Regions from separate parts of the Blautia sp. OM07-19 genome, predicted to be linked through region 2. Evidence: predicted binding sites of a transcription regulator. Region 2 holds the regulator's gene; the other holds the start of a gene.
The links. The regulator HrcA, encoded in region 2, represses chaperone genes, less so after heat shock. The targets are predictions, from matches to a motif close to TGTTAGCACTCNNNNNNNNNGAGTGCTAACA.
Positions count from the first base shown of each region.

Region 1: a site for HrcA is predicted at 6,173-6,203, ahead of groES (co-chaperone GroES). Genes of this name have one in related genera too.

Region 1 is NZ_QULA01000009.1:80,224-95,654, forward strand. Features, by position in the region: gene DXC01_RS08635 (phosphoribosylaminoimidazolecarboxamide formyltransferase) at 1-988, opposite strand, end outside; gene DXC01_RS08640 (IMP cyclohydrolase) at 1,009-1,722, opposite strand; ZMP/ZTP riboswitch at 1,784-1,863, opposite strand; gene guaB (IMP dehydrogenase) at 2,067-3,521, opposite strand; gene DXC01_RS08650 (DUF6106 family protein) at 3,592-4,095, opposite strand; gene groL (chaperonin GroEL) at 4,185-5,810, opposite strand; gene groES (co-chaperone GroES) at 5,849-6,133, opposite strand; gene codY (GTP-sensing pleiotropic transcriptional regulator CodY) at 6,469-7,254, opposite strand; gene topA (type I DNA topoisomerase) at 7,385-9,457, opposite strand; gene dprA (DNA-processing protein DprA) at 9,527-10,414, opposite strand; gene DXC01_RS08680 (YifB family Mg chelatase-like AAA ATPase) at 10,450-12,054, opposite strand; gene DXC01_RS08690 (YoaK family protein) at 12,553-13,242, opposite strand; gene DXC01_RS08695 (Fe-S-containing hydro-lyase) at 13,404-13,970, opposite strand; gene DXC01_RS08700 (fumarate hydratase) at 13,973-14,815, opposite strand; gene DXC01_RS08705 (FAD-dependent oxidoreductase) at 14,839-15,431, opposite strand, start outside.
Region 2 is NZ_QULA01000001.1:520,052-535,482, forward strand. Features, by position in the region: gene DXC01_RS02310 (Na/Pi cotransporter family protein) at 1-314, shown strand, start outside; gene DXC01_RS02315 (alanine/glycine:cation symporter family protein) at 544-1,995, shown strand; gene DXC01_RS02320 (amidohydrolase) at 2,031-3,632, shown strand; gene DXC01_RS02325 (CoA-transferase) at 3,635-5,146, shown strand; partial or broken gene DXC01_RS02330 (nucleotidyltransferase domain-containing protein) at 5,274-5,411, shown strand; gene uvrB (excinuclease ABC subunit UvrB) at 5,668-7,668, shown strand; gene DXC01_RS02345 (pyridoxal phosphate-dependent aminotransferase) at 7,762-8,919, shown strand; gene hrcA (heat-inducible transcriptional repressor HrcA) at 9,162-10,214, shown strand; gene grpE (nucleotide exchange factor GrpE) at 10,244-10,876, shown strand; gene dnaK (molecular chaperone DnaK) at 10,916-12,787, shown strand; gene dnaJ (molecular chaperone DnaJ) at 12,917-14,101, shown strand; gene prmA (50S ribosomal protein L11 methyltransferase) at 14,251-15,204, shown strand; gene DXC01_RS02375 (16S rRNA (uracil(1498)-N(3))-methyltransferase) at 15,209-15,431, shown strand, end outside.

The DNA.
Region 1 (15,431 bases), on a different contig from region 2:
GCCATGCACGCTTCTCTTCTTTTGTGAAGACTGCCGGCTTCTCTGTGAATACGTTCTCCCATGCTCCGTCTGCCAGAACATCCATGTATTCGTCGCCGATATAAACATCGATCGCATTGTCGCGCTCTGCCCTGCTGATGGTATCTTTGAACGGAAGAGAAAGAACCTGCGGGCTCTGACGGAGGAACCAGTTATCTGCCTTCTGTCCTGCAAGTCTGGTGCAGTGTACACGGGACTGCTGTCCTGCGCCGACACCAATCGCCTGTCCGTCCTTGACAAAACATACGGAATTGGACTGTGTATATTTCAGGATGATCAGAGAAACTTTGAGGTCGCGCTTTGCTTCTTCTGTAAGTTCTTTACTCTCGGTTACGATGTTGGAGATCAGCTCGTCGTCGATTGCAAGTTCCTGACGTCCCTGTTCGAAAGTCACGCCATATACCTGCTTGTGTTCCAGCGGAGCCGGTACATAATCCGGATCGATCTCGATCACGTTGTAATTGCCTTTTTTCTTCTGTTTGAGGATCTCAAGGGCTTCCTCTGTGTAACCCGGTGCGATCACGCCATCGGAAACTTCTCTCTTGATCAGCATTGCTGTGTCTTTGTCGCAGACATCAGAAAGAGAAATAAAATCACCGAAAGAAGACATACGGTCTGCGCCTCTCGCTCTTGCATAAGCGCAGGCAAGCGGGGAAAATTCTTTCCAGTTCATATCGTCTACCCAGTAGATCTTTGCAAGTGTTTCTGTCAGCGGAAGTCCGACTGCTGCACCTGCAGGAGAAACATGCTTGAAAGAAGTTGCTGCCGGAAGTCCTGTTGCTTTCTTGAGGTCTCGTACAAGCTGCCAGCCATTGAATGCATCGAGGAAGTTGATATATCCAGGTCTTCCTGAATGAACTTTGATCGGAAGCTCACTTCCGTCCTCCATGTAGATCCTGGAAGGTTTCTGGTTCGGGTTGCATCCGTATTTTAACTGTAATTCGTTCATCTTATCTCATCCTCCGTATCTTACTTGTTTTTGTTTACGATCTTTGTCTCATAGTTTCCTGTTGCGATGTCGATGTAACGTACAAACAGGGAAACTTTGTTGTCTTCGTTCAGGCTGTTCCAGAGAAGTTCTGTGAATGCTTCCATATCGTCCGGAATATCTACGAGTTTCGGTTCTCCTTCAAAGCTTGGGAGCGGATTTCCGTCGCATTTGTAAGTGTGGATGAAACGTCCCTCACCTGGAATTGCTTTTTCGTATGCGTAAGTGTAACGGAGGCAGGCATCCGGATTTCCGTTGTTGCTCTTGAGGATTGACATTGCGTAACTGTATTCGCCGTTTTCGATGTGCATGACACCGGAGATCCTTGGTGTATAGTTCGGTCCGTCCGGCTCAAATTCGCGGGATCTTAAGGACTGTTCGAAGGTGAGCTGTTTGTCCATTCCTTCATAGATCGTGTCTGTCTGATCGCCGTTTGTCACAATTGTCTTATTTCCCAGTACACGTACCGGAGCATAAATGATCAGGCTCGGATCTGTCAGTTTGGATGGATCAAATGCCTGTGTGCGGATTCCCTCTCCATCCTCGACAAATACTCGATTCCTGCTGTTTTCACTTCTTCCCATGATAAAATAAGCTGTTACTGCTTTGGTTCCGTCTGCGGAACGTCCAATGATGATTCCTCTTCCCGGATAAGAGTTGCTTTTCAGTTCATTTTCCAGTGAAATTCTTTCCATGATTCGTCTCCTTTAGTGTTGTAATAAGATACAAAAACCGCCTGGGTAGTCTGTTGCTTACACAGGCTGCCCAGGCGGTCGGCACGTTACTTACTGCACTCCCTGTAGGTGATCCTACTTCCGCCAGTCATGCAGTCGTTATAATATCATAATATGTTACTGTTCACTTCGTTCACAGTAACTTGGTCAAAATGCCTTCCAAATCACCTACGGTGATAGCATTTTGCCCTGTATGTCTCGGGATTTTGCCATATTCATGGCAAAACACCTCGCGGGATACTACCTGCGAACAATTACATAATATACTACTTTATTTAGTTTCGCAAGAATAAAAATCAAAACAATTATTCATCCACGCTGTAGTTCGGAGCTTCCTTGGTGATGTGGATGTCGTGCGGATGAGATTCTTTGAGGGATGCAGCGGAGATCTTGATGAATTTTCCGGTTGTCTTAAGCTTCTCAATGGTTTCTGCTCCACAATATCCCATACCGGAACGAAGACCGCCCATAAGCTGGAATACAGTGTCCTCAACATGTCCCTTGTATGCTACACGTCCTTCTACACCTTCCGGAACGAGTTTCTTCGCATCCTGCTGGAAGTAGCGGTCCTTGCTGCCGTTCTCCATGGCTGCGATAGATCCCATACCACGGTATACTTTGTATTTACGTCCCTGGTACAGTTCGAAAGTTCCCGGGCTCTCGTCGCATCCTGCAAAGATGCTTCCCATCATGCAGACATTGGCTCCTGCTGCGATCGCCTTGGTGATATCTCCGGAGTATTTGATTCCGCCATCTGCGATGATCGGGATACCATAGCGGTTAGCTACTTCATAGCAGTCCATAACAGCTGTGATCTGTGGAACACCGATACCTGCAACGACACGTGTCGTACAGATGGAACCAGGTCCGATACCAACTTTGACAGCATCTACACCGGCATCGATCAGAGCCTTGGTAGCTGCTCCTGTGGCAACGTTTCCTGCGATCACCTGAAGATCCGGATATGCATCCTTGATCTGGCGTACTGCACGGAGGATATTCTCGGAATGTCCATGTGCGGAGTCTACAACGATAACGTCTACATTTGCCTTAACAAGTGCATCTACACGTGCAAGAACGTTAGCTGTGATACCAACGGCTGCACCGCAGAGCAGACGTCCCTGTGCGTCCTTGGCTGCAAGTGGATATTTGATCTGTTTCTCGATATCCTTGATCGTGATCAGACCTTTTAAGTTAAAGTCGTCATCTACAATGGGTAATTTTTCTTTGCGGGATTTGGCAAGGATCTTCTTTGCCTCTTCAAGAGTGATTCCTTCCTTGGCTGTGATCAGTCCCTCGGATGTCATGCACTCTCCGATCTTCTTGGAAAAGTCTGTTTCGAATTTGAGGTCACGGTTGGTAATGATACCGACCAGTTTTCTTCCCTCTGTGATCGGAACACCGGAGATACGGAATTTCGCCATCAGGTTGTTCGCATCTTCAAGGGTATTGTCAGCGGATAAAAAGAATGGATCTGTGATAACACCGTTCTCAGAACGTTTTACCTTGTCTACTTCGTCTGCCTGTGCTTCGATAGTCATATTCTTGTGAATAATACCGATACCGCCCTGTCTCGCCATGGCGATCGCCATCCTGTGCTCAGTAACTGTGTCCATTCCTGCGCTCATCATAGGAATGTTCAGTTTAATCTTCTTTGTTAAATACGTTGCGACATCTACCTGATTCGGAATTACTTTTGAATAAGCCGGAACTAAAAGAACGTCGTCAAATGTAATTCCTTCACCAATGATAGTACCCATTGCATTTCCTCCCTTGTATATTATGTTATTTTGAATTTGTTCCATAGTTTAACAAAAATAATTTACAGTGTCAATCCAAAAAAACTTTGCTCGGGGCTGAATTTTTGATAGCCTGCTGCATCGTTTCATCCGGTTCGATAATGATCTTGCAGTTCTCGCCCTTGTCCCTGGTGATGATCGCAAAACGCTTATGGGATGGATTTCCGGAAGAATAGTCCAGTGTCTTCATCTTACTGTTGCTGTTGTAATAATCCAGGCGGTGTGAATCCAGAGGGGCTACAAGGTCAGCCTCCTTGATGTTCACTGTCTTGGCCTTCTTACGTTTGGATTTCGCCATGACCATGTCAATGTCCATCTCTCCGTTTACAAAAAGATACTCGTATTCGAGGTCTGTCTTCGGCACGATAAAGTAGCATGCGATTCCAAGCACAACTGCTGCCAGAAGGAACAGGAAATTGAATAAAAGTCCTGCTACAGCGGCAAGCACGGTCAGACCGATCAGGCCATATTTTGTTATGGCGTCTTTGGATGTCGGCTCTTTCTTTACCAGAAATTCAGAATATAAATCACTCATCTCTGTTTTCCTTTCTTTTGTTTTTCATTATTCTATCATAAAAGAAGACCAGCGTCTATGACGCTGGTCTGATATTTAGAAAACTTTAATTACATCATTCCGCCCATTCCTGGTGCGCCTGCCGGCATAGCCGGAGTATCTTCTTTGATCGTTGCAACTACGGATTCTGTTGTAAGCAGAGTGGATGCAACACTTGTAGCGTTCTGAAGGGCACTTCTTGTAACCTTAACCGGGTCAAGGATACCTGCTCCTACCATGTCTACATATCTCTCGTTCAGGGCATCAAATCCGATTCCTGGCTCAGATTCTCTTACTTTGTTGATGATGACAGAACCTTCCAGTCCTGCATTTGCAGAAATGTGGAATAACGGAGCTTCCAGAGATTTGAGGATAACATTTGCACCTGTCTTCTCATCACCTTCCAGAGTTGCAACCAGTTCAGCAACTTTCTTGGAAGCATGGATGTAAGCAGATCCACCGCCTGCGATGATTCCTTCTTCTACTGCTGCTCTTGTAGCTGCAAGAGCATCTTCCAGACGAAGTTTTGCTTCTTTCATTTCAGTTTCAGTTGCAGCACCAACACGGATAACAGCTACGCCGCCTGCCAGTTTTGCAAGTCTTTCCTGTAATTTTTCTTTATCGAATTCGGATTTTGTCTCTTCGATCTGTCCACGGATCTGTGCAACACGGTCTTCGATTGCTTTCTTGTCTCCAAGTCCGTCAACGATAACTGTGTTTTCTTTTGCAACTTTGACAGATTTTGCACGTCCAAGCTGCTGCATGGTAGCTTCTTTGAGGTCCAGTCCAAGTTCATCAGAGATTACCTGTCCGCCTGTCAGGATAGCGATATCCTGAAGCATTTCTTTTCTTCTGTCACCATATCCAGGAGCTTTGACAGCTACTACCTGGAAGGTTCCTCTTAATTTGTTTACGATCAGAGTTGTCAGAGCTTCACCCTCCACATCCTCAGCGATGATGAGAAGTTTGGCACCTGCCTGAACAACCTGCTCCAGTAACGGAAGGATCTCCTGAATGTTGCTGATCTTCTTGTCAGTGATCAGGATGTATGGATCTTCCAGATTTGCTTCCATTTTTTCCATGTCTGTGGACATGTATGCGGAAATATATCCACGGTCAAACTGCATACCTTCTACCAGGTCAAGTTCTGTATGCATGGTCTTGGATTCTTCTACTGTGATAACACCGTCGTTGGAAACTTTTTCCATTGCGTCTGCAACGAGCTGACCAACTTCTTCATCACTTGCAGAGATTGCAGCAACGTTTGCGATCTGTGCTTTGCCGCTGATCTTCTGGCTCATTTCTTTGATAGCTTCTACTGCTGTGTCAGTAGCTTTTTTCATTCCTTTTCTGAGGATGATCGGGTTAGCGCCTGCTGCCAGGTTCTTCATTCCTTCGTGAACCATTGCCTGAGCAAGAACAGTTGCTGTTGTAGTACCATCACCAGCTACATCATTTGTCTTGGATGCAACTTCTTTGATGAGCTGTGCGCCCATGTTTTCGAATCCGTCTTCCAGTTCGATCTCTTTTGCGATCGTAACACCATCGTTTGTGATGAGCGGAGCACCAAACTGTTTGTCAAGTACTACGTTTCTTCCTTTTGGTCCGATCGTTACTCTTACTGTATCTGCAAGTTTGTTTACACCAGCTTCAAGTGCGGCTCTTGCTTCTGCGCCGAATTTAATTTCTTTTGCCATGATGACTGTCCTCCTAAAATAATGTCGATTTAATATAATTATTCAACGATTGCAAGAATATCATTCTGTTTTACGATGATGTATTCTTCGCCGTCAAGTTTTACTTCTGTTCCTGCGTATTTGGAGTAGATAACTTTGTTTCCTACTTTAACTTCCATTTTAACTTCTTTGCCTTCAACAACTCCGCCAGATCCTACAGCGATAACTTCTGCCTGCTGTGGTTTCTCCTGTGCCTGACCCGGAAGTACGATACCGGATTTTGTTGTTTCCTCTGCTTCTAACTGTTTTAATACAACTCTGTCGCCTAAAGGTACTAATTTCATGATCTATTTTCCTCCTTTATTGTTGCCTTGCTTTTCGATTACTAGCACTCATTTCGTTTGAGTGCTAATCACTGTCCTTATATTATTTAATTCCGTTATTTTCTGCAACTCTTTTCATCGTCATAAATTACTATATTTTTAGATATTATCTCTTTTTTTCTTTGATTTTCTTTAATTTTCTTATTTTACTGTTTTTCAGTAATTTTTTATACAGGATCAGCGGACACGCATCCGGTGCCTCCTTGCTGTACAGCGCAAAAAAAAGCTCCTTCTCACCAGACATACGCCCGATGAAGAAGAGCTTTCTTAGACTCTTATTTCTGATCAGTCTCTGATCATGCTTTCTTGTTTCTCTGTGCTTTGATCTCTTCGAGTTCGTCGAAGATCACTTCATTGAGAACCTTGATGTAGGTTCCCTTCATACCGGAAGAACGGGACTCGATAACACCTGCACTCTCGAATTTACGGAGCGCATTTACGATCACGGATCTGGTGATTCCCACACGGTCTGCAATCTTGCTCGCAACCAGGATTCCCTCTTCGCCATCCAGCTCGTCAAAGATATGGATAATCGCTTCCAGTTCGGAGAATGACAGAGTGTTGAAGGCTGATTTGACAACCTGCTGCTTACGGTCCTCTTCTGCATTCTCTTCGTGTACTGCACGCATCATTTCAAGCCCTACTACGGTTGTGCCGTATTCACTGACAATGATATCCTCGATATCGTATGGCTTATTATCACGATACATGAAAACTGTTCCCAGACGTTCGCCCGCAATATCGATCGGATTGATGATACCCTGGCAGCTGCTGTCAACGTGCTCAAACCCTAAAGTCTGAAGATTCACATTTTCCTTAGTTGATAAAACTCCCAAAAAACGCTCGTTCAACAATTCATCTACGTGTCCGCCAACGTTATCCTCAATCAGTTCAGTTATTTCCTTCACACCCGGGCATAAACTGATGCCTAAGACTTTGCCCTTCTTGCTCAGTACCAGGATATTGGAACTTAAAGTCTCCATCAGAACCTGACAGATGTCATTGAACACAACCTTACTGGAACTGCTATTGTGCAAAAGTTTGTTAATTTTTCTTGTTTTATCTAACAACTGAACGCTCATCTTGGCCTCCTTCAATGATTTATTCGATGTAACCATCTTTATAAGATAATAGTACACGCTTCACCACGAAAAATCAAGATATTTTTATATTTTTTTCGATTTTATCTGCATTTTCAGAAAATTCTTATATTCAGTCTTCTTCTTTTGTTTTTGCCTCTACATAACCGCAGGTTTCCTGACTGCAGACCAGTTTATTTCCTTTTTCGATCATATAGCTTCCGCAGACAGGGCACTTCTTGTCTGACGGTTTCTGCCAGGACATAAAATCGCATTCCGGATTGTCAATACATCCGTAATACTTACGTCCCTTCTGTGTTTTCTTAAGGACGACATCCTTGCCGCATTTCGGGCAGGCAACACCGATCTTTTCGTAATAAGGCTTGGTGTTTCTGCACTCCGGGAATCCCGGACAGGCAAGAAATCTTCCGTGAGGTCCGTACTTGATGACCATATTTCTGCCGCAGACATCACAGACCTCCTCTGTGACTTCATCCTGGATATCAACTTTTTCCAGTTCTTTCTCAGCTGCATCTACGTCTTTCTTGAGGTCAGGGTAGAAGTTTCTGACAACCGTCTTCCACTGGACAGTGCCTGCCTCCACGCAGTCCAGAAGGCCTTCCATCATCGCCGTAAAGCGCACATCCACGATGCTTGGGAATGCCTGTTTCATGATGTTGTTGACAACCTCTCCAAGTTCTGTCACATAGAGGTTCTTCTGTTCCTTGGAAACGTAACGTCTGCTGATGATCGTTGTGATCGTAGGCGCATAAGTACTCGGTCGTCCGATGCCCTGTTCCTCCAGCGCCTTGACGAGGGACGCCTCTGTGTAATGTGCCGGCGGCTGTGTGAAATGCTGCTCCGGTTTGAGTTCTTCCAGAGTAAGTTTCATGCCTTTTTCCAGGGACTGACTCAGGACATTGCCTTTCTGGTTATCCTCTTCCTGTGTATAGACGGATAAGAAACCATCAAAAACTACCTTGGAAGCCGCAACGGTGAAAGTATATTCTCCTGCTCCGATCTTTACAGAAGTTGTCTCATATCTGGCTGCCGCCATTCTGCTGGCAGTAAAACGTTTCCAGATCAGCTGATACAGACGGAACTGGTCTCTGGAAAGAGATTCCTTGATCATTGCCGGCAGTCTGGTGATGTCGGTCGGTCGGATTGCCTCATGCGCATCCTGGATCTTCTGCTCTTTCTTGACAGATTTCTCTGTTACAGATACATACTCTTCTCCGTACTGCTGTCCGATGTATTCTCTTGCGGCTGCATCTGCCTCCTGGGAGATTCGGGTGGAATCGGTACGCAGATAAGTGATGATACCTACTGTGCCGCTTCCCTTGATGTCAACACCCTCGTATAACTGCTGTGCCAGACGCATTGTCTTCTGTGTGGAAAAATTGAGTGTCTTGGATGCTTCCTGCTGCAGAGTACTGGTGGTAAAAGGAAGCGGAGCATTCTTGATACGCTCACCCTTCTTGACTTCCGTGATCTCATACTCTGCATTTTCCAGTTTCGCAAGAAGTTCTTCCATTTCTTTCTTATTGTGAATCGGCATCTTCTTGTCTGTGCCGTAGAATTTCGCCTTGAGAGGTTTCTTCTCTCCTTTGACACGGAATTCACCATCCAGGCTCCAGTATTCCTCTGGAATGAATGCATTGATCTCATCCTCACGGTCACAGATGATACGCAGTGCTACAGACTGCACACGACCTGCACTTAAGCCTCTCTTGACCTTGACCCAGAGAAGCGGGCTGATGGTATATCCTACCATTCTGTCCAGCATTCTTCTCGCCTGCTGTGCATCTACCAGGTTCATATCCAGATCCCTTGGCTGCTTGATAGAATTCTTCACGGCCGTCTTGGTGATCTCATTGAAAGAAATCCTGCGCATCTTGGCCGGATCTTCCTTCAACGCCTGCATCAGATGCCAGGAAATCGCCTCTCCTTCACGGTCAGGGTCAGTTGCGAGATAAATCTTGTCTGCTTTTTTTGCAGCCTTACGAAGTCCCGCAAGGAGCTCTCCTTTCCCACGGATCGTAATATATTTCGGCTCAAAATCGTTATCCACATCGATTCCGAACTGACTCTTCGGGAAATCCCTCACATGTCCGTTTGATGCCTGTACATCATAATTACTTCCAAGAAATTTTTTTATGGTTTTTACTTTTGCAGGTGATTCTACTATCACCAGATATTTCGCCATGCTACCTCTCCTACTTTTGCTAAACTCTCCGGGATCTGTTGCTTCAAGAGTCGACGTCTTATGTCGGTTTTAAGTCTCTTTTATATAATAATGTCTGCCGATCTCCCGGATCAGACCTGACAGCTTTAACTCCAGCAAAAGGCTTCCGACCTGCCTCGGCGGAAGGCCTGTTTTCTGAATTAAAAAATCCGTAGATTTTGGTCGTAAATCGAGACAACTATACACCAATTTCAAATCGCTTGCAAGTCCTAAGTCATTTTTTGAGTCGGATTTTACCTTATTTTCATAATTCATCCCCAGTTCTCTGAGAAGAATTTCCGGACTGTACGCGATTCCTGCCCCATCATATATCAGTTTGTGGCATCCTATACTCAGTTCCTCATTTACAGGTCCCGGAATCGCATAAACTGTTTTTCCCTGATCCAATGCCCACTGTGCTGTGATAAGCGAACCACTTTTTTCTCTTGCCTCTACGATGAGCACCATATCCGCAAGTCCACTTATGATTCGGTTCCTTGCCGGAAAAAAATAATTTCTTGCTCTCATACCCGGAGGCTGTTCACTTATGATTCCTCCTCCTTCCCTCAGGATACGTTCATACAGGGCTTTATTTCCCGCCGGATAACAGATATCCACACCACCTGCAAGAACTGCGTAGGTTGCTGTTCCTCCCTCCAGTGCTCCCTTGTGTGCTTCTGCATCAATCCCGTAGGCCATGCCGCTGATGATCTGCACTCCTGCGCTGCTGAGGACCTTTGCATATCGAAATGCCTGGATTCTTCCGTATGTGCTGCACGCCCGTGCTCCAACGATTGCTATACTTGGTTTTTTCCTGTCGGGCAGTCTTCCTTTTACAAAAAGTATTTCCGGCATTTTGGGGTAATTATTTAATTTTTCCGGATATTCTGCACTTTTAGAACTAATCCGGAGGATTTTTTCTTCTGGTTTTTCTTCCATATAAAATACCTCATTCTTTCCTGTTTTATGACACTTTAGTTCCAGTATTTTTTGTCAAACGCACGATAGGAAAGCGCCTCCCCTATATGATGCTTCTGTATAGTTCCTGAATCATCCATATCTGCAATTGTTCTTGCCACCTTCAGAATACGGTGATATGCCCGTGCACTGAATGGCATATGCTCAAATGCCATCTTAAGAAGACCCCTTCCCTGGGCGTCCAGTTTACAGAATCGTTCTATCTGGCTTCCTTTGAGTTCTCCATTGAACTGGATTCCTTCATTCCTGTATCGGCTTCTCTGTATTTCCTGGACCCGTGTAACACGTTCCTGAATCTTATTCGTCGATTCTCCGATCCGGCTGCTGCTCAGCCCTTCAAAAGATACCGGTGTCACATCCGCACAGAGATCCAGTCTGTCAAGCAGTGGCTGGCTGATCCTTCCAAGATACTGTGAAACCTGTGCCGGGGTGCAATGACAGCGATTCATATCAGGATAATGCCCGCAGGGACAGGGATTCATTGCCGCACACAAAATAAAATCTGCCGGAAAATCATAGGTTCCATATACTCTTGAGATTCGGATCACTTTATCTTCCAGAGGCTGTCGCAAAATCTCCAGGCTCCGCCTTGAAAACTCCGGCATCTCATCAAGAAAAAGCACGCCTCTGTGTGCCAGCGTGACCTCTCCCGGTCTGGGATTTCGTCCGCCGCCGGCCAATGCCTGTGCAGAACAGGTATGATGTGGACTTCGAAATGGCCGTTTTCTCACAAGAGGATCACCCGGAGACAAAAGCCCCGCGATACTGTAGATTTTGGTCAGTTCCAGTCCTTCCTCAAAACTCAGTGACGGCATGATCCCGGGTATTCTTTTTGCTATCATGGTTTTTCCTGCTCCCGGTGGTCCGATCATAAGCAGATTGTGAAATCCACTGACTGCAATCTCTACCGCTCTTCGAAGACTTTCCTGCCCTTTGATCTCACAGAAATCTGTTTTTTCCGTATTTTCTTCCACTGTACTTTCGATATCCTCCATACAATAGTCTTCCGGATCTCTCAGATATTGAATCATTTCATTGAGATTTCTCACACCGATCACTTTCATATCCGGAATCAGTCTTGCCTCTTTCAGATTTTCTGCCGGGACAACGCAGAAACGACACTTTTCTTCCCTTGCCCGTATTATCATTGGCAGAATTCCTGAGATTGCATGAATGTTTCCATTCAGGCTGATTTCTCCGGCCATCATGACTGCCGTAAGCTGTTCCGGTCTTAATATCCCTGAGGCAGCAAGAACCGCCGCCGCAAGCGGAAGATCAAAGCCTGCTCCTTCCTTTTTGATATCTGCCGGAGCAAAATTGACAGTGATCCTCTTTGGCGGAAGCGCAATCCCATTATTTTTCAGTGCTGTTCTTACCCTATCCTGTGCTTCTTTTACCTGCGCTGAAGGAAAGCCGACCATAGTAAAGGAAGGCAGCCCATCACTGACATCTGCCTCCACCTGAATGGGATGTACCTCCATTCCCAAAATTGCTGCTGATAGTACACTTGCAAACATTTTTCTCCTTTCTTCTTCCGGCCCCCGATCTGCCTGATATTCGTTACTGTTCACTCCGTTCACAGTAACTTGGTCAAAATGCATTCCAAATCACCTTCGGTGATGGCATTTTACCCCGTATGTCTCGGGATTTTGCCATATTCATGTCAAAACACCTCGCGGAATATTACCTGTGAACAGTTACTGAACTGTTTTCTTCAACATATGTTAGTGTTTTCTTCAACAATTCTGTCTTTCGTACTTTGCAGAATTGTTTCTGTTATAATATTTTGCTGGAATATAATAAGATTTTCAGAAAAAAAGAAAAACCTGCCTTTTATATGCAGGCTTTTAAAGAAAGATTTTTGCTCTGATCTTATTATAATCTATTGTCAGCCAAAGCTCAACTGCATATTTCACATTCCCAATCGAAATGCTCATCCGGCTTGCAGATTATTATGATACTACAATCGATTACCTTGTAGGACGCATGGACAACAAGACACCAATCAAATAAATCCATATCTGTATTTTTGCAGAGCCAACAAAAAAACGGAATCCCTTTTCAGAGATTCCGTTTTTAATATCTGCTGATATATATTTTTATTGCCAATGATGCTCTGCTTCTTCAATCTCCTCAATAAACATAATCAGAAAGCTGATAAGAAGCAAAATACTGGATACCCAGATAGCTTTTTCACCGTATGCCACAGAGAGTCGTCCTCCGATTCCTGCTCCTATGGCAAACAGAAAGATAATGGCATAATAGCACAGTGCCTGGTGAAGCAGACACGACTTTTTTTCGCGTATATAAGCTGAAAAAGCTGCTGTACCGCTTCTAAGATTTCCGATACACATGGTACTGGCATAAGAGTTTCCCTCTACCTTTCGGAAGGTCTGTACCTGCAGGGCACAGGAGAAGGATACCATGGTAGTAGCCAGTACATTCATATTTCCCGGTACAAAGCCTACCAAGAACAACAGGATAATTTCTACCAGAAGGATTCCCTGGCGCCAGTGAAAGCGTCTGGCATAGCGAAATTTATTCTGAATACGCTCTGCCAGCAGTACTCCAAGGAAAAATGCGGTCAGAGGAACCAGATAATGTAATCCTGCTTTCACTTCGCCGTTCATAAACCGCTCACTCATCAGTACCACGTTTCCGGTCTGAGCGTTGGAAAAAACGCCGTCGCGTGTGAAGTAGGTATAGGCATCCTGAAATCCTCCTGACACTGCAAGAAATGCACTGTTTATGAAAGCTTCTGAGGTCTGTACCTTCTTATGATGGTCCATAGCAAGTTCCTTCCTTTGTCTTTCGTCTTTGTTCTGCATATGCGATTTTAACTCTGTCAAGTCCGCTGCACCTTCAAAGCTATAAACTATAAATCCTGTAAACACTCAATTTGATATACAGGCTATATCGTTCTTATATGTCAAATTTAAAACACCGATGATTACTCTGGTTTATGCTCTTTCAGATATTCCTTACGTCCTTCTTCATAAAGGTTATTTCCCTCGCTGTCAATAATAACAACAAGCGGCATATCCTCTACATAAAGCTTACGAAGTGCTTCCGCGCCAAGATCCTCATATGCAATCAGCTCAGCTTTCTTGATACATTTGGCAAGAAGAGCTCCGGCACCGCCGATCGCTCCGAAGTAAACGCCGTCATATTTCTTCATGGCTTCTACAACTTCTGGAAGGCGTGCTCCTTTTCCGATCATACCGCGTGCTCCTACTGACATCATAGTCGGTGCATAGGCATCCATACGTCCGCTGGTTGTAGGCCCTGCGGAACCGATTACTGCTCCTGGTTTTGCAGGAGTCGGTCCTACATAATAGATTGTTGCATCTGTTGGGTCAAACGGGAGCTTCTCTCCCCTTGCAAGAGCTTCACACATACGCTTATGACCTGCATCACGGGAGGTGTAGATAGTTCCTGTAAGAAGAACCTGATCTCCTGCATGAAGAGTCTTTGCCAGTTCTTTTGTCAGGGGCAGTGTAATTTTTCTTTTTTCCATGATCAGATCACCTCCGTTTTGTGACGGGTTACATGACAGTTGATATTAACTGCACACGGCATTCCCGCAATGTGTGTAGGCATTGTTTCAATATTCAGACCGATGGCAGTGGTCTTTCCGCCAAAGCCCTGAGGTCCGATTCCAAGCTTATTCACCTTCTCAAGCATTTCGTTCTCAAGATCTGCGTAAAATGGATCTGGGTTGTGGGAATCCAGAGGACGCATCAGTGCTTTCTTTGCAAGAAGAGCACATTTGTCAAAGGTTCCGCCGATTCCGACTCCGACTACCATAGGAGGACATGGATTAGGACCAGCTGTCTCTACTACTTCCAAAATGAAATCCTTGATTCCCTGAAGTCCTGCAGACGGCTTAAACATACGGATCATACTCATATTCTCACTTCCGAAGCCTTTTGGACCTACTGTGATCTTAACCTGATCTCCCGGAACGATCTCTGTATAGATCATAGCCGGTGTGTTATCTCCTGTATTTCCGCGACGTACAGGATCCCTTACTACAGATTTTCTTAAATATCCTTTGTCGTATCCACGACGTACCCCTTCATTGATGGCATCAGTGAAATCTCCGCCTACAAAGTGTACATCCTGTCCGATTTCCAGAAATACACATGCCATTCCGGTATCCTGGCAGATCGGCACATTCTCCTTATCGGCAATATCAAAGTTCTCAATAATATTGTCAAGGACGCCCTTGGCGATTTCTCCGTCTTCGCATGCACGGCATGTTTTGATGGCGCATTTTACATCTTCCGGAAGATGTTCATTTGCTTCGATACAGAGTTTTTCGATGACATCTGTAAGTCTGCTTACTTCTACTTCACGCATTTTGGTAAGCTCCCTTCTTTTTCTTATCGCTGTTCGTGACGAGCGTATTTCGGAAGCAGTAATGGAGATACCTTATCAGTATGTACATCTGCTTCTTTCAGTTCTTCTTCATATGCATAAACGTGATTCAGATTCATTTCTCCAAGTTCTACGTCTTTGCATTTTGCAGCTGCTTTTTTACCGGCATTTCTTCCAAATACGATTACATCCAGAAGAGAATTACCCATCAGTCTGTTTCTTCCATGGATTCCGCCTGCTGCTTCTCCCGCAACTAAAAGGTTTGGAATTTCCTTTGTAAATCCGTCTCCGTCGATTTCCAGACCACCATTCTGATAATGAAGTGTTGGATAGATCACGATCGGCACTTTTCGCATATCAATGCCATAGTTCATGTACATACGGAACATAGCCGGAATTCTTTTTTCGATGGTGCCTTCGCCTCCAATAATCTCGATCATTGGAGTATCAAGCCATACACCTTTTAATCCGCCCGGAACTTCCACGCCACGGCCTTCTTCACATTCACGGATAACACCAGAAGCGTTTACATCACGTGTTTCAAGTGGATGGATATAAGCTTCTCCGTTTACGTTTACAAGCTGTGCGCCAACGGAAC
Region 2 (15,431 bases):
ATCTCTGTGATGAACTCAAATTACATCATGTAGCACGACTCAGCAAGGGCGAGTGCGGCCTGGAAGAGGGAACCGTATTTAATGACATCCTTAACAGTTTCGGACGTATTGCAGCCCACAGCGCAAGTGCAATGATGGCGCTGATGAAGAGTGGAGAAGAAGACCCGGATCTTCACATCCACGATTCCAAGGTCTATCCGACTGACACAATGGAGTATTATTCTTATTTCAATGAATACAGACAGAAATATGACATTGATGCTGTCAATGGCGGGGATCATGTAGTGAGCATGGAGCCGGAAGAAGTGGAGTGACCACGGGGCGGTGTTTGCCGGCTTTTTGAGTGTCCCCGGTGGCTTTACAATAATAATCAAGTACAGAGCAGTTTCGCAGACTGCTCTGTGTTTTTTTGTATATATCTAAAAATATTTTAGAAAAATGCCGCTTTAGCGTAGAAATAAAGAAAAGTATATGCTATACTGAGACGAATAAAAATGAGGGGCAATGCATTTTTATGCAAAACAAAAGAAAAGGAGAGAGGGAATGTTTGCATTATTCGAAAACTTAACAAACTGGTTATGGGGGCTGCCATTATTGATCACAATTCTGGTAACAGGAATCTATCTGACGATCCGCTCCGGATTTTTCCAGTTCCGTCACTTTGGACATATCATCAAAAATATGTTCAGCAAAGAACGTCGTGAGGAAGGTGGAGACGACGGCAAGAGTCTGACGCCATTTCAGGCGATTTCCATCGCGATTGGAGGAACCGTTGGTGTATCCAATATGTCCGGTGTTGCAACCGCGATCGCAACAGGAGGTCCTGGTGCACTGTTCTGGCTGTGGGTTGCTGCACTTCTTGCCATGGTCATCAAAATGACAGAGGTAACTCTGGCTGTCTACTACAGAGAAAAACAGCCAAACGGCGAATATCTCGGCGGACCGACCTACTATATGCAGAAAGGTCTGGGCGATGAGAAGAAACTTCCGTTCTGGAAGATCTTTGCGGTATTATTCGGTGGATGTATCTTTATGACATGGTTTATCACTCTTCAGAACTATACGGTATCTGAGGCAGTTGGAAGTACCTTCAAACTTCCATACATCGTACCGTCTCTGTTGTACGTACTTGCAATCTATGTGATCATCATTGGCGGTGTAAAGAAGGTCGGCGTGATCTCCTCTTATATGACACCGATCATGTGTCTGCTTTATATCCTGGGATCACTTTTTATCCTGCTCACAAACTTTGAACAGCTGCCGGCAGCATTTGGTATGATCTTCAAAGGTGCATTTACCACACAGGCTGCTGTTGGTGGATTTTTGGGAGCTGGTGTCGCAACCTGTATGCGTCTTGGTTTTGCCCGTTCTGTATACAGCAATGAGGCTGGATGGGGAACTTCTCCGATGATCCACGCTTCCGCGAAGACAGACCACCCGGTAAAACAGGGTCTGATGGGAGCATTTGAAGTATTTGCAGATACCATCGTTGTCTGCTCTATGACAGGACTTGTTGTTATCGTGACAGGTTACTGGAATTCAGGACTTCAGGGTTCCGAACTTACTCTGACTGCATTTGAATCCGGCATGGGCTCTGTGGCACGTGCACTGATCGCACTCAGCATCTTCCTGTTTGGTCTGACCACTTCTACAGGATGGTTTACATACTACAGTGTCATCCTGAAACACTGGCTCAAGGGAAATCAGAAAGTCCTCAAGGTTGCAGAAAAAGTATTTATTTTCGGAACTCCGTTATGGGGGCTGCTTGTAACTGTACTGACTCTCTATGGAAACGGAACACCGGCACAGCTCTGGGTGATCGCAGATTTCACGACCGTATTCCCGACATTCGTAAACGTAGCGACTCTGTTTCTCTTAAGCGGAACCTTTATCAAACTGCTTAAGGATTACAAGGCACGTTACATGGGAATTGGAGAGGTAGACAAAGATCTTGCACTTTTCTACGAAGATAAAAAGGCAAAAGAAAACAAATGATTTATCAGAAATAATTCATAAAGGATGAAGAAGCAGTGGATAAGATTTTTTTTAACGGACGAATCCGTACATTAGATGATGCCGGCCACGTAGCAGAAGCGGTTGGCGTGGAAAATGGCAAAATTGTTTTTGTAGGAACCAACGAAGAGGCAGAGAAGATCGCCTGTGAAGAAAAAGTTGACCTTGGCGACAGACTGCTTCTTCCGGGATTTGTGGACACGCATCTGCACATGCTGCATTATGCATTTGTAGAGCGTTCCGTCAAACTGTTTGACTGCACCAGCGTGGAAGAAATGCTGGACGCAGCGAAGAAGCGTATCGAGGAGCATGCGGGCAAACCGCTGACCTGGCTTTACTGCCGAGGATGGAACGAAGAACATTTTGCGGAGCCGAGATATCCGCACAAGGATGAGCTGGATGCCCTGTCCAAAGAAATCCCGATCATCATGGTCAGAGTCTGTGGACATGTAGGTGTCTGCAACAGCCGCGGTTTGGAACTGCTTAAGACGATTCCGCAGTTCTCTGAGATCGAGAAGGATGTTGATCTGGAAACAGGTCTGATCAAGGAAAATGCTGTACAGTTTTACTATTCTCTGCTTGACACCCCGTCACAGAAAGAAGTAGAAAACTACATTACCTACAGCGCAAAAAAACTGAACGAATGCGGCTTTACCGGTGTACAGTCTGACGACCTCGCAGCACTTCCGGGCAAAAACTGGAAGCGTATCATGAATGCCTACAAAGCACTGGATGCGAGAGGCGAGCTGAATGTCCGCCATTATGAGCAGTGCCTGTTTGAGCGTTTTGATGACGCCAAGGCATTTGTGGAAGAGGGATATCGTACTGGTCAGAGGGGCGATCATTTTACGATCGGGCCGATGAAGCTCATTCAGGATGGTTCTCTTGGTGCGAGAACTGCAGCGATGAACGAGCCATATGAGGACAGCCCTGGAAACTGCGGGAACATTATCTTCACGCAGGAAGAACTGGATGAGCTGTTCGCATTTTTTGACCAGCATCAGATGCAGGCGGCAGTACACTGCATTGGCGACCGTGCGATGGATATGGTGATCGAGGCGATCGCGAAATCTCCATACCGTAAGGATAACGCCAAGGGCAGACATGGAATCGTCCACTGTCAGATCACAAACCCGCGGATCCTGCGAGCAATGAAAGAAAACGACATTCTGGCATACATTCAGCCTGTATTTGTCGATCTTGATATGAATACCGTAGAACCGGCGATCGGAACACATCGTATGGAAGGTATTTATGCATGGAAGACCATGCTGGATCTCGGCATCCATGCATCCGGCGGCTCTGATGCACCGGTGGTAAGTTTCGATGCAATGGAAAACATCTATTTTGCCGTGACCCGCAAGAATATAAACGGCGAGCCGAAAGAGGGCTGGATCCCGTCGGAACGCCTGACAGTAGATGAGGCAGTGAAACTTTTTACAAAATATGCTGCTTATGCGTCGTACACAGGGGATGAGAACGGTACGATCGAGACTGGAAAGAACGCGGATTTTGTTGTGCTTGAGAAAGACCTCTATGAGATCGACCCGGATGAGATCAAGACCACGAAGGTGGATATGACGATCCTTGGCGGCGAGACCGTATTTGAGAGGAAATAAGTATGTATGAGATCATGAATGCAGATGAAGCCATCCGTCTGATCCGGGACGGGGACTGTATCTGCGTGAATTCATTTGTAGGGATCGAAAACCCGACTGAACTCCACGAGGCATTATACCGAAGATATCAGAAAATGCAGTCGCCGACGCATCTGACGATCGTATCCAGTGCCGGATTTGGTGTCTGGGATGACGAACATAATGCGGAAGGATATATTCGGGAAGGTGCGGTGGACAAGCTGATCTGCGGTCATTTTGGCGCGATGATGAGCACCAAAAAACTGGTGCTGGAGGACAGATTTGAGGCGTATAATCTGCCGCTTGGGTGTATTTCTCATGCAATCCGTGCACAGGCAGGCGGTCTTCCGGGAGCTTTGTCCAAAGTCGGACTGGATATTTTTGTTGATCCGAGGAGAGAAGGACCGGGGATCAACAGAATTTCCATCGATGATTCACTGGTGAAGCATGTGGAAGTGGATGGGGATGAATTTCTTTATTATAAACTTCCAAAGATCACGATTGCCATGATCAAGGGAACTGCTGCAGACAGAAAAGGAAATATCACCTTTGATGATATGTTCATGTCCGGCGACGCACTGTCCATCTGTCAGGCGGTCAAAGCAAACCGTGGAAAGGTCATCGTACAGGTGGATCGTCTCGTAGACACGCCGTCCCGTCCGCGTAACGCCATCATTCCGGGTTGTCTGGTCGATGCGATCGTTGTGGCAGAGCCGGAGGAGCGAAATGAAGCATACACGGCACTTACCGGAAGTTTTGAGATCCCGTACAAAGAATGGCATACCTGGAATGAGAAGATCAATGACCTCTCCCAGAAGCAGCGTAAAAACAACGTTCCGGCAAATATCATAGGAAAAAGAGCCGCTAAAGAGCTGCGAGTGGATGATATTGTAAACATAGGAATCGGAATTCCGGAAATGGTATCCAGATATGCGCGAAAGAGTGGGATGCTCGATATGATCACGCTCACGGTGGAGTCCGGAGGAATCGGGGGATTTCCTGTTTCGGGCGAAGCATTTGGGGCAATGATTGGTGCCGCTTCCGTTTATGATATGGCAAACCAGTTTGACCTGTATGACAACGGTGGGCTGGATATCTGCTTTATGGGCGGTTTGGAGGCAGACCGTTACGGAAATATCAATGCCCACAGAGGAACAGGGGCCTTTGCAGGCATCGGTGGCTTTGCCAATATCACAGCCAAGACCCCAACCGTAGTTTTCTGCATGACTTTCAACGCCAAAGGTCTGGAAGTCACCCAGGAAAAGGGTGTCGTAACCATCCACAAAGAAGGCGAGATCCCTAAATTTGTAGAGAACGTCTCAAGCATCAGCTTCTCCGCAAAACGCGCGATCGAAAACGGCCAGAAAGTCCTCTACGTAACAGAACGCTGCGTCTTCCGCCTCACCCCCAAAGGCCTGAAATTGATCGAAGTCTACCCGGGAGTGGATATGCAGAAAGACATCCTCGATCGGCTGCCGTTTGAGGTGGAGGTCTGATAGAATAGAACTTATAAAAAGTACAGAACAAATATTCGCTTGTTCTGTACTTCTTTTATGTGAAATGATATACTAAAAATAGCAATGATGGACACAATTGAGGTAGATGAGAAGTGAGGTGAGATGTATGTCTAAGCTTATGCAGGATTTAATTGAAGAATATGTGGAGGCTATCAAAAAGATTTATGGCTCTCATGTACGCCAGATAATCCTTTATGGTTCTTATGCAAGGGGTGACTTCCGTTCGGATTCTGATGTGGATATCAAACCTATTGCAAAAAGTGAAGAAATGGAATCTCTTTTTTGAGAACTTCATTGTATAATAAGGCTCCACCTGAAGTTTTATATGGATTTCCGTTTCCATCAGGAAACTCAAACTGCACAAACCAATAGTCGTAGATGGTCTTTGCCATCTCTTCTAAATAATCATTTATGTGAGAAATATTTGGAAACACAAATGCAATAGAATTGCAAAAAGAATAGCATTGAACTTTTTCAACATACAACCAGGAGGTGCTTTTGTGCAAAATTCACAACAAATCTTCAAACTACACTCCGAATATCACCCCACCGGCGATCAGCCGCAGGCAATCGAGCAGCTAGTCAAGGGCTTCAAGGAAGGCAACCAGTTCGAGACTTTGCTTGGTGTCACCGGCTCCGGTAAGACCTTCACGATGGCGAATGTCATCGCCCGGCTCAACAAACCAACCCTGGTACTTGCGCACAATAAAACACTGGCAGCGCAGCTTTACGGCGAGATGAAGGAATTCTTCCCTGAGAACGCAGTAGAATACTTTGTCTCCTATTATGATTACTACCAGCCAGAAGCATACGTCCCATCTACCGACACCTATATAGCAAAGGACGCTTCCACTAACGACGAGATCGATAAGCTCCGCCTCTCTGCAACGGCGGCACTCTGCGAGCGCAAAGACGTCATAGTGGTTTCCTCTGTATCCTGCATCTACGGTCTGGGTGCACCGGAAGAATTTTTTGATATGATGATCTCTCTGCGCCCGGGGATGGAGAAGGACAGGGATGATGTGATCAAAGAACTGATCGATATCCAGTATAACCGCAACGAGATGGATTTCCATCGAGGTACTTTTCGCGTGCGGGGCGATGTGCTGGAGATTTTTCCTGCCAACTACTCAGACCGTGCGATCCGCGTAGAATTCTTCGGAGATGAGATTGACCGCATCACAGAAGTAGATGTTCTGACAGGTGAGATCCGCAATGAACTGAAGCACGCTGCGATTTTCCCTGCATCCCATTACGTTGTTCCACAGGAAAAAATCCAGAAAGCAGCCGATGCGATCCTGGAAGAAATGAAAGAACAGGTTTCCTATTTCAAGAGCGAGGATAAGCTGATTGAAGCGCAGCGTATCGCCGAGCGTACCAACTTCGATGTAGAAATGATGAAAGAAACCGGCTTCTGTTCCGGAATCGAGAACTACTCGAGACACCTTACCGGGCTTGCACCGGGCCAGCCGCCATATACCCTGATGGACTACTTTAAGGATGATTTTCTTCTTATTATAGATGAGTCCCACAAAACAGTCTCTCAGGTCGGTGGAATGTACGCCGGAGACCAAAGCCGTAAGCAGACGCTTGTCGACTACGGTTTCCGCCTGCCATCTGCCAAGGACAACCGCCCGTTAAGCTTCGATGAGTTCGAAAACAAACTCGACCAGGTCCTGTTTGTCTCTGCAACACCGGGACAGTATGAGGCAGAGCACGAACTTCTCCGTGCAGAACAGATCATCCGTCCGACAGGACTTCTCGATCCGAAGGTAGAAGTCCGCCCGGTCGAAGGACAGATCGACGATCTGATCAGCGAAGTAAACAAAGAAGTGGACAAGGGCCACAAGATCCTGATCACGACTCTGACTAAACGAATGGCAGAAGACCTGACGGAATACATGAAGGATGTAGGAATCCGCGTCCGCTACCTCCACTCTGACATTGACACGCTGGAACGTGCAGAGATCATCCGCGATATGCGACTGGATGTCTTTGACGTACTTGTCGGGATCAACCTTCTCCGAGAAGGTCTTGACATCCCGGAGATCACACTGGTTGCAATCCTCGATGCAGACAAAGAAGGTTTTCTCCGTTCAGAAGTTTCTCTGATCCAGACGATCGGCCGAGCCGCCCGAAACAGCGAAGGCCACGTTATCATGTATGCGGACGTCATGACCGATTCCATGCGAAAAGCCATTCAGGAGACCGAGCGAAGAAGAAGCATCCAGGAAGCCTACAACAAAGAACATGGAATCACGCCGACCACAATTAAGAAAGCAGTCCGCGACCTGATCACAGTTTCCAAGGCAGTTGCCGAGACTGAAGCGAAACTCAAGAAAGATCCGGAGTCCATGAACCGCAAAGAACTTACCAGGCTGATCACCAAAGTTGAGAAGCAGATGCGCGAGGCAGCAGCAAGTCTGAACTTCGAACAGGCAGCAGAACTCCGTGACAAGATGATCGAACTTAAGAAAAATCTGGAAGAATTGGATGACTAGTGTACTTTACTCTTGTACAGTAATGGAGAGAGTGCTACAATAGAACGAACGGCAGGTATGATGCCTGAACAGAAACGAAAGAGGTAAATCGATATGCAGTTTTCCAAGAGATTAGACAGATTTGGAGAAGAAATCTTTGCAGCCCTGAATAACAGACGTATGGAACTGGAAGCACAGGGCATGAAAATTTATAATATGAGTGTGGGAACGCCGGACTTCAAAACACCGGAACACATCAAGAAAGCTCTGGCAGAGGCGGCCATGGATGACAATAACTGGAAATACAGTCTCAGGGATCTTCCGGAACTTCTGGAAGCAGTCTGTGACTATTATAAGAAACGTTTTGACGTAGAGCTGACACCGGACATGGTCATGACCGTTTACGGCAGCCAGGAAGGAATGGGACATCTTGGAATGGCACTCTGCGATGAGGGAGATGTTGTCCTTCTTCCAGACCCATGTTATCCGGTATTTGCCGCAGGCAGCCTGATGGCAGGAGCAGAGCCATACTACTATCCGCTCGTCGCAGAGCACGATTTTCTTCCATATGTAAAGGATATCCCGGAGGAAGTAGCACGCAAAGCCAAATACATGGTAGTTTCTCTGCCATCCAACCCGGTAGGAAGCATTGCCACACCGGGACTTTACGAAGAAATTATAGCATTTGCGAAGAAATATGACATTCTGATCATCCATGACAATGCATACAGCGACATCATCTTTGACGGAGCACATGGTGGAAGTTTCCTTGCAACAGAAGGAGCAAAGGAGATTGGCGTAGAATTCTTCAGCCTTTCCAAGTCCTTTAATGTAACAGGCGCAAGGATCAGTTTTCTCGTAGGCCGCCCGGATGTGATCGCGGCACTCCGCAAACTCAGAAGCCAGATTGATTTCGGAATGTTCCTTCCGATCCAGAAAGCAGCGATCGCGGCACTCAAAGGACCTCTTGAAAGCGTTCAGGAGCAGTGCCAGATGTATCAGGAGAGAAGGGATGCACTCTGCAATGGTCTCCGCGAGATCGGCTGGGACCTTCCAAATGGCAAGGGAACGATGTTCGTCTGGGCAAGGATCCCGGGAGGACGTACAGACAGCATGGCATTCTGTATGGAACTGATGGAAAAAGCCGGCGTCATCGTGACACCAGGAGCAAGCTTTGGCCCGCACGGAGAAGGATATGTACGTTTCGCACTGGTACTCCCTCCGGAGAAGATCAAAGAAGTAGTAGAAGCGATCCGCAGAAGCGGTCTGTAAAGTAAAACAGATATATCATAATACAGGAAGATTAAGAGAATCACAGTGTCGAACACAGAGAAGGTCCTGCCAGAATTGTCGGAGTTTCCCTATCTGTGTCGGAACTGTGATTTTTATGTTTTTTTCAAAAAATTCGTAATTATCTGTTGACAAATAATAACGACAGTGCTATCTTAACACTATAGATGTTAGCACTCCTTAATGATGAGTGCTAACAGACTAAACGGAAAGGAGCTGGGAACATGGATGAACAACTGACAGATCGTAAGAAACGGATTCTCAAGGCGATCATCAGGACATACATGGAGACAGGCGAACCAGTAGGATCCAGGACGATTTCCAAGGACAAGGATCTGAATGTCAGCTCAGCAACAATCCGGAACGAGATGTCTGATCTGACAGACATGGGATATATCGTTCAGCCACATACATCGGCAGGAAGAATACCTTCTGATAAGGGCTACAGGCTTTATGTGGATGAACTGATGCGGGAGAAGGAAGACGAGATTGCAGAGATCCGTAATCTGATGATCGAGAAGACAGATAAGATGGAGAAAGTGCTTAAGAATGTAGCACGTGTCCTCGCCTCGAACACCAATTACGCAACGATGGTTTCGGTTCCTCAGTACAGCGGAAGCAAACTGAAATTTATTCAGTTATCCCGTGTCAATGAATTGCAGCTGGTAGCAGTTGTTGTATGCGAAGGCAACGTCATCCGAAATCAGATCATCGATCTGGATGAAGAGATGGACGATGAGACGATCCTGAAGCTGAACCTGCTTCTGAATACCAATCTGAACGGACTGCCGATCCAGGATATCAATCTTGGAATGATCGCCAGACTTAAGGAACAGGCAGGTATTCACAGTAAGCTGGTGGCCAAGGTGCTGGATGCAGTGGCAGCTACGATTCATGTGGATGAGGACGACATGGAAATCTATACGTCAGGAGCCACGAACTTCTTCAAGTATCCGGAGTTATCGGATACGACGAGAGCAACCGGACTGATCTCCACTTTCGAGGAGAAGCAGCAGCTGGTAGATCTGGTCAAGGAGCGGATGGCAGATGACAATACCGGAGTTCAGGTGTACATCGGAGACGAACTTCCGATCTCGACCATGAAGGATTGCAGCGTTGTAACCGCAACCTATGAACTGGGAGAGGGAATGCATGGAACGATCGGTATTGTAGGACCGAAGCGAATGGATTACGAGAATGTAGTAAACAGCTTGAAGACCCTCAAGGTCGAACTTGATCAGGTTTTCATAAAAAATAAAAGCAATGAAGACGGCTAGCAGCCAGGCAGAAAGGCGGTAAAACAAAGGTGTCAGAAGAAAATAAAAACACGGCAAATGAGCAGGAAGAAACAGAGAAAGACATTCCGGAAACAGAAACTGTGAACGAGCCGACAGAAGAATCGCCGGAAGCAACGGCAGGACAGGACGCAGAAGCGGAGAAAGCCCCTGAGGCAGACGACGATAAAGAAACCAAATCCAAAACATCTTTCTTCGGCAAGAAGAAAAAAGACAATAAATTAGAACAGCAGATCGAAGAACTGACAGACAGACTGAAACGTAACATGGCTGAGTTCGATAACTTCCGTAAACGTACGGAGAAAGAGAAATCCAGCATGTATGTGATCGGAGCAAAGGACATCATCGAGAAGATCCTTCCGGTTGTGGATAATTTTGAGAGAGGACTTGCACAGGCACCACAGGATGATCCGTTTGCTGATGGAATGGAGAAGATCTACAAACAGCTTACCACCACAATGGAAGGCATGGGAGTAGAACCGATCGAAGCAGTCGGCAAGGAATTCAATCCAGATTTCCACAACGCAGTCATGCATGTGGAGGATGAATCTGTCGGAGAGAACATTGTTGTAGAGGAACTTCAGAAAGGTTACACCTATAAAGGATTCGTAGTTCGTCACAGCATGGTTAAAGTGGCTAATTAATATTTCATATATTTAGATATTTATCAGGAGGAATTTATCATGGGAAAAATCATTGGTATTGACTTAGGTACAACAAACAGTTGTGTAGCCGTAATGGAAGGTGGACAGCCGACCGTTATCGCTAATACAGAAGGTGCAAGAACAACACCATCCGTAGTTGCTTTCACAAAAACAGGAGAACGTCTTGTAGGTGAGCCTGCAAAACGTCAGGCAGTAACAAACGCTGACAGAACAATCTCCTCAATCAAGAGAGAGATGGGTACAGATTACCGTGTAACTATCGACGAGAAGAAATATTCTCCGCAGGAAATCTCCGCTATGATCCTTCAGAAACTGAAAAAAGACGCAGAAGGATACCTTGGAGAAACTGTTTCAGAAGCAGTTATCACAGTTCCGGCTTACTTCAACGATGCTCAGCGTCAGGCAACCAAAGATGCTGGTAAGATCGCAGGTCTTGATGTAAAACGTATCATCAACGAGCCTACAGCAGCAGCTCTTGCATATGGTCTTGACAACGAGAAAGAGCAGAAGATCATGGTTTACGACTTAGGTGGTGGTACATTCGATGTATCCGTTATCGAGATCGGTGATGGTGTCATCGAAGTTCTTTCCACAGCTGGTAACAACCGTCTTGGTGGTGATGACTTCGACCAGAAAATTACAGACTGGATGATCGAGGAATTCAAGAAAGCAGAAGGCGTAGACTTAAGTGCAGATAAGATGGCTCTTCAGAGACTGAAAGAAGCAGCAGAGAAAGCTAAAAAAGAACTTTCTTCCGCAACAACAACAAACATCAACCTTCCGTTCATCACTGCAACAGCAGAAGGACCGAAGCATTTCGATATGAACCTTACAAGAGCTAAATTCGATGAGCTGACACATGACCTGGTAGAGAAGACAGCAGAGCCGGTTCGCCGTGCACTGTCTGATGCAGGAATCACAGCTTCCGAACTTGGTCAGGTACTTCTGGTAGGTGGATCTACACGTATCCCGGCTGTACAGGACAAAGTAAAACAGCTCACAGGCAAAGAGCCAAGCAAATCCCTGAACCCGGATGAATGTGTTGCACTTGGTGCTTCCGTACAGGGTGGTAAACTTGCAGGTGATGCAGGTGCCGGCGATATCCTTCTTCTGGATGTTACTCCGCTGTCACTGTCCATCGAGACAATGGGTGGTATCGCAACTCGTCTGATCGAGAGAAATACAACAATCCCGACCAAGAAGAGCCAGATCTTCTCCACAGCAGCAGACAACCAGACAGCTGTAGATATCAACGTTGTACAGGGTGAGCGTCAGTTCGCAAAAGACAACAAATCCCTCGGACAGTTCCGTCTGGATGGAATCCCGCCAGCACGTCGTGGTGTTCCGCAGATCGAGGTTACATTTGATATCGATGCCAACGGTATCGTAAATGTATCTGCTAAGGACCTTGGAACAGGTAAAGAGCAGCACATCACAATCACAGCAGGTTCCAACATGTCTGATTCCGAGATCGACAAAGCAGTCAAAGAAGCTGCTGAGTTCGAAGCTCAGGATAAGAAACGTAAAGAGGGAATCGACACAAGAAACAACGCAGACTCCATGGTATTCCAGGTTGAGAATGCACTCAAAGAAGCTGGCGACAAGATCGACGCTAACGACAAAGCAGCAGTTGAGACAGACCTGAACGCACTCAAAGATCTGCTTGCTCAGACAGCAAACGCAGAACTGACAGATGCTCAGATCGCAGACATCAAAGCAGCTCAGGAAAAGATGATGGAAAGTGCTCAGAAGCTTTTCGCTAAAATGTATGAGCAGACACAGCAGGCAGGCGGCCAGGCTGGTCCGAACCCGGGAGCAGGCGCAGCTCAGGGTGGAAATGAAGCAGGCTATGGCGATGATGTTGTAGACGCTGACTACAAAGAAGTCTAAATAAAAGTTACTGAGAACCAGACAGTAAAGTAAAAACAATAAGCCTCCGGCGCACACATTCCGTCTGCGCGGGAGGCATCTTGGATATAAGAAAAATAAAACTAATAACACATATAGGAAAGAGAAAAGATGGCTGATAAAAGAGATTACTATGAGGTCCTGGGTGTCAGCAAGACTGCCAGTGAATCAGAACTGAAGAGCGCATACCGAAAATTAGCCAAGAAATATCACCCGGACGTAAACCCGGGAGATAAAGAAGCAGAGGCCAAATTCAAAGAAGCAACAGAAGCATACAGTGTCTTAAGTGATGCAGACAAACGTAGACAGTACGACCAGTTTGGTCACGCTGCATTTGAGCAGGGCGGCGGTGGAGCCGGCGGCTACGGTGGATTTGGCGGTTTCGATGGCGCAGATATGGGAGATATTTTTGGAGACATTTTCGGAGATCTGTTTGGAGGCGGCGGAAGACGCCGTGCCAACAACGGACCGATGAAAGGTGCCAATTTACGTGCCCGTGTAAATATTACTTTTGAAGAAGCTGTATTCGGCTGTGACAAAGAACTGGAGATCGTGCTTAAGGACGAATGTACCACCTGTCATGGAACAGGAGCAAAACCAGGAACACAGCCAACTACCTGTCCGAAATGTAAAGGAGAAGGTCAGATCGTCTATACACAGCAGTCCATGTTTGGTATGGTCCGTAATGTACAGACCTGTCCGGACTGTAACGGATCTGGTAAGATCATCAAGGATAAATGCAGTGCCTGCCATGGAACAGGATATACTTCCGCACGTAAGAAGATCCAGGTTTCCATCCCGGCCGGTATCGACAACGGACAGAGCATCCGTATCCGTGATAAGGGTGAACCAGGAACCAATGGCGGACCGAGAGGCGACCTTCTCGTAGAAGTAAATGTAGCACGTCACCCGATCTTCCAGAGACAGGATATGAATATCTTCTCTACCGCACCGCTGACTTATGCACAGGCAGCACTGGGTGGTGAGATCCATATAAATACTGTTGATGGTGACGTTGTATACGAAGTAAAACCAGGAACACAGACCGACACACGTATCCGTCTCAAGGGTAAGGGTGTTCCATCCCTGAGAAACAAGAATGTCCGTGGTGACCACTACGTTACCCTGATCGTTCAGGTTCCGACCAAACTCAATGAGGAAGCCAAAGAAGCACTCCGCAAGTTCGACGAAGCCTGCGGAAACGTCAACCTCGATGAGAAAAAAGGCGGTTCCGAGAAATCCGAAAAGAAGAAAAAGAGTTTTATGGATAAACTCAAAGAAACTTTTGAGGACTAAAAAGTTTAAGGAAAAGAGGGTTTCCCTCTTTTCTTTTTTTGTGGTTTCATGTATATTAGATACCAGGGTTAAAAGAACAAAAGCTTGCTGCGGAACAATCCGTAAGTATCGTAAAATTGTCGCATATAATAGACAGGAGATTAAAATATATGAAGTGGAATCGTTTTACCATTAAAACAAAAACAGAAGCAGAGGACATGATCATCTGCACACTGGCAGAGATCGGCGTAGAGGGTGCTGAGATCCAGGACCATCAGCCGCTCACAGAAGAAGATAAAGCTCAGATGTTCGTTGATATCATGCCGGAAGGACCGGCAGATGACGGGATCGCATATCTGAATTTTTATCTGGAAGAAGATGCCGACAAGGAGAGCATTCTTCGTGATGTAAGAAACGCACTGGAAGAACTGCGTACTTTCATGGACATCGGAGAAGGCACGATCGAAGAATCCGAGACAGAAGATAAGGACTGGATCAACAACTGGAAAGAATTTTTCCATCAGTTCTATGTAGATGATATCCTGATCGTTCCATCCTGGGAAGAAGTCAAAGAAGAAGATAAGGACAAAATGATCCTTCACATTGACCCGGGTACAGCATTTGGAACCGGTATGCACGAGACAACACAGCTCGTGATCCGTCAGCTCAAGAAATATGTGACCCGCGGCGCAGAGATCCTCGATGTAGGAACAGGAAGCGGAATCCTTGGAATCACAGCCCTCAAACTCGGTGCAGGACATGTTGTCGGAACAGACCTTGATCCATGTGCAGTTTCTGCTGTACAGGATAACAAAGAAGCAAACCAGATTGAAGATGATTCTTTTGATATGATGATCGGAAACATCATCGATGACGTTGAAGTACAGAATGAAGTCGGATATGAGAGATACGATATCGTAGCTGCAAACATCCTTGCAGATGTTCTCGTTCCGCTGACCCCGGTTATCGTTCATCAGATGAAAAAAGGTGCATACTACATCACTTCCGGAATCCTTGATGTCAAGGAAGAAGTTGTCAGAGAAGCAGTAGAGAAAGCCGGTCTTACTCTGGTAGAAGTTACAAAGCAGGGCGAATGGGTCTGCGTAACTGCAAGAAAGGACTGATCTCATGCAGAGATTTTTTGTAGAACCGCATCAGATTGATGAGGAAGCGCACCAGATCCATATCACAGGGACCGATGTGAACCATATCGCCAATGTCCTTCGTATGAAACAGGGAGAGGAACTGTGGATCAGCGACGGCGGCAAATGTGAATACCGCTGTACGATCGAGGCTTTTGAGCCGGACGAGGTGCTCCTTCACATCATTTATTCTCAGGAGCCGGATTATG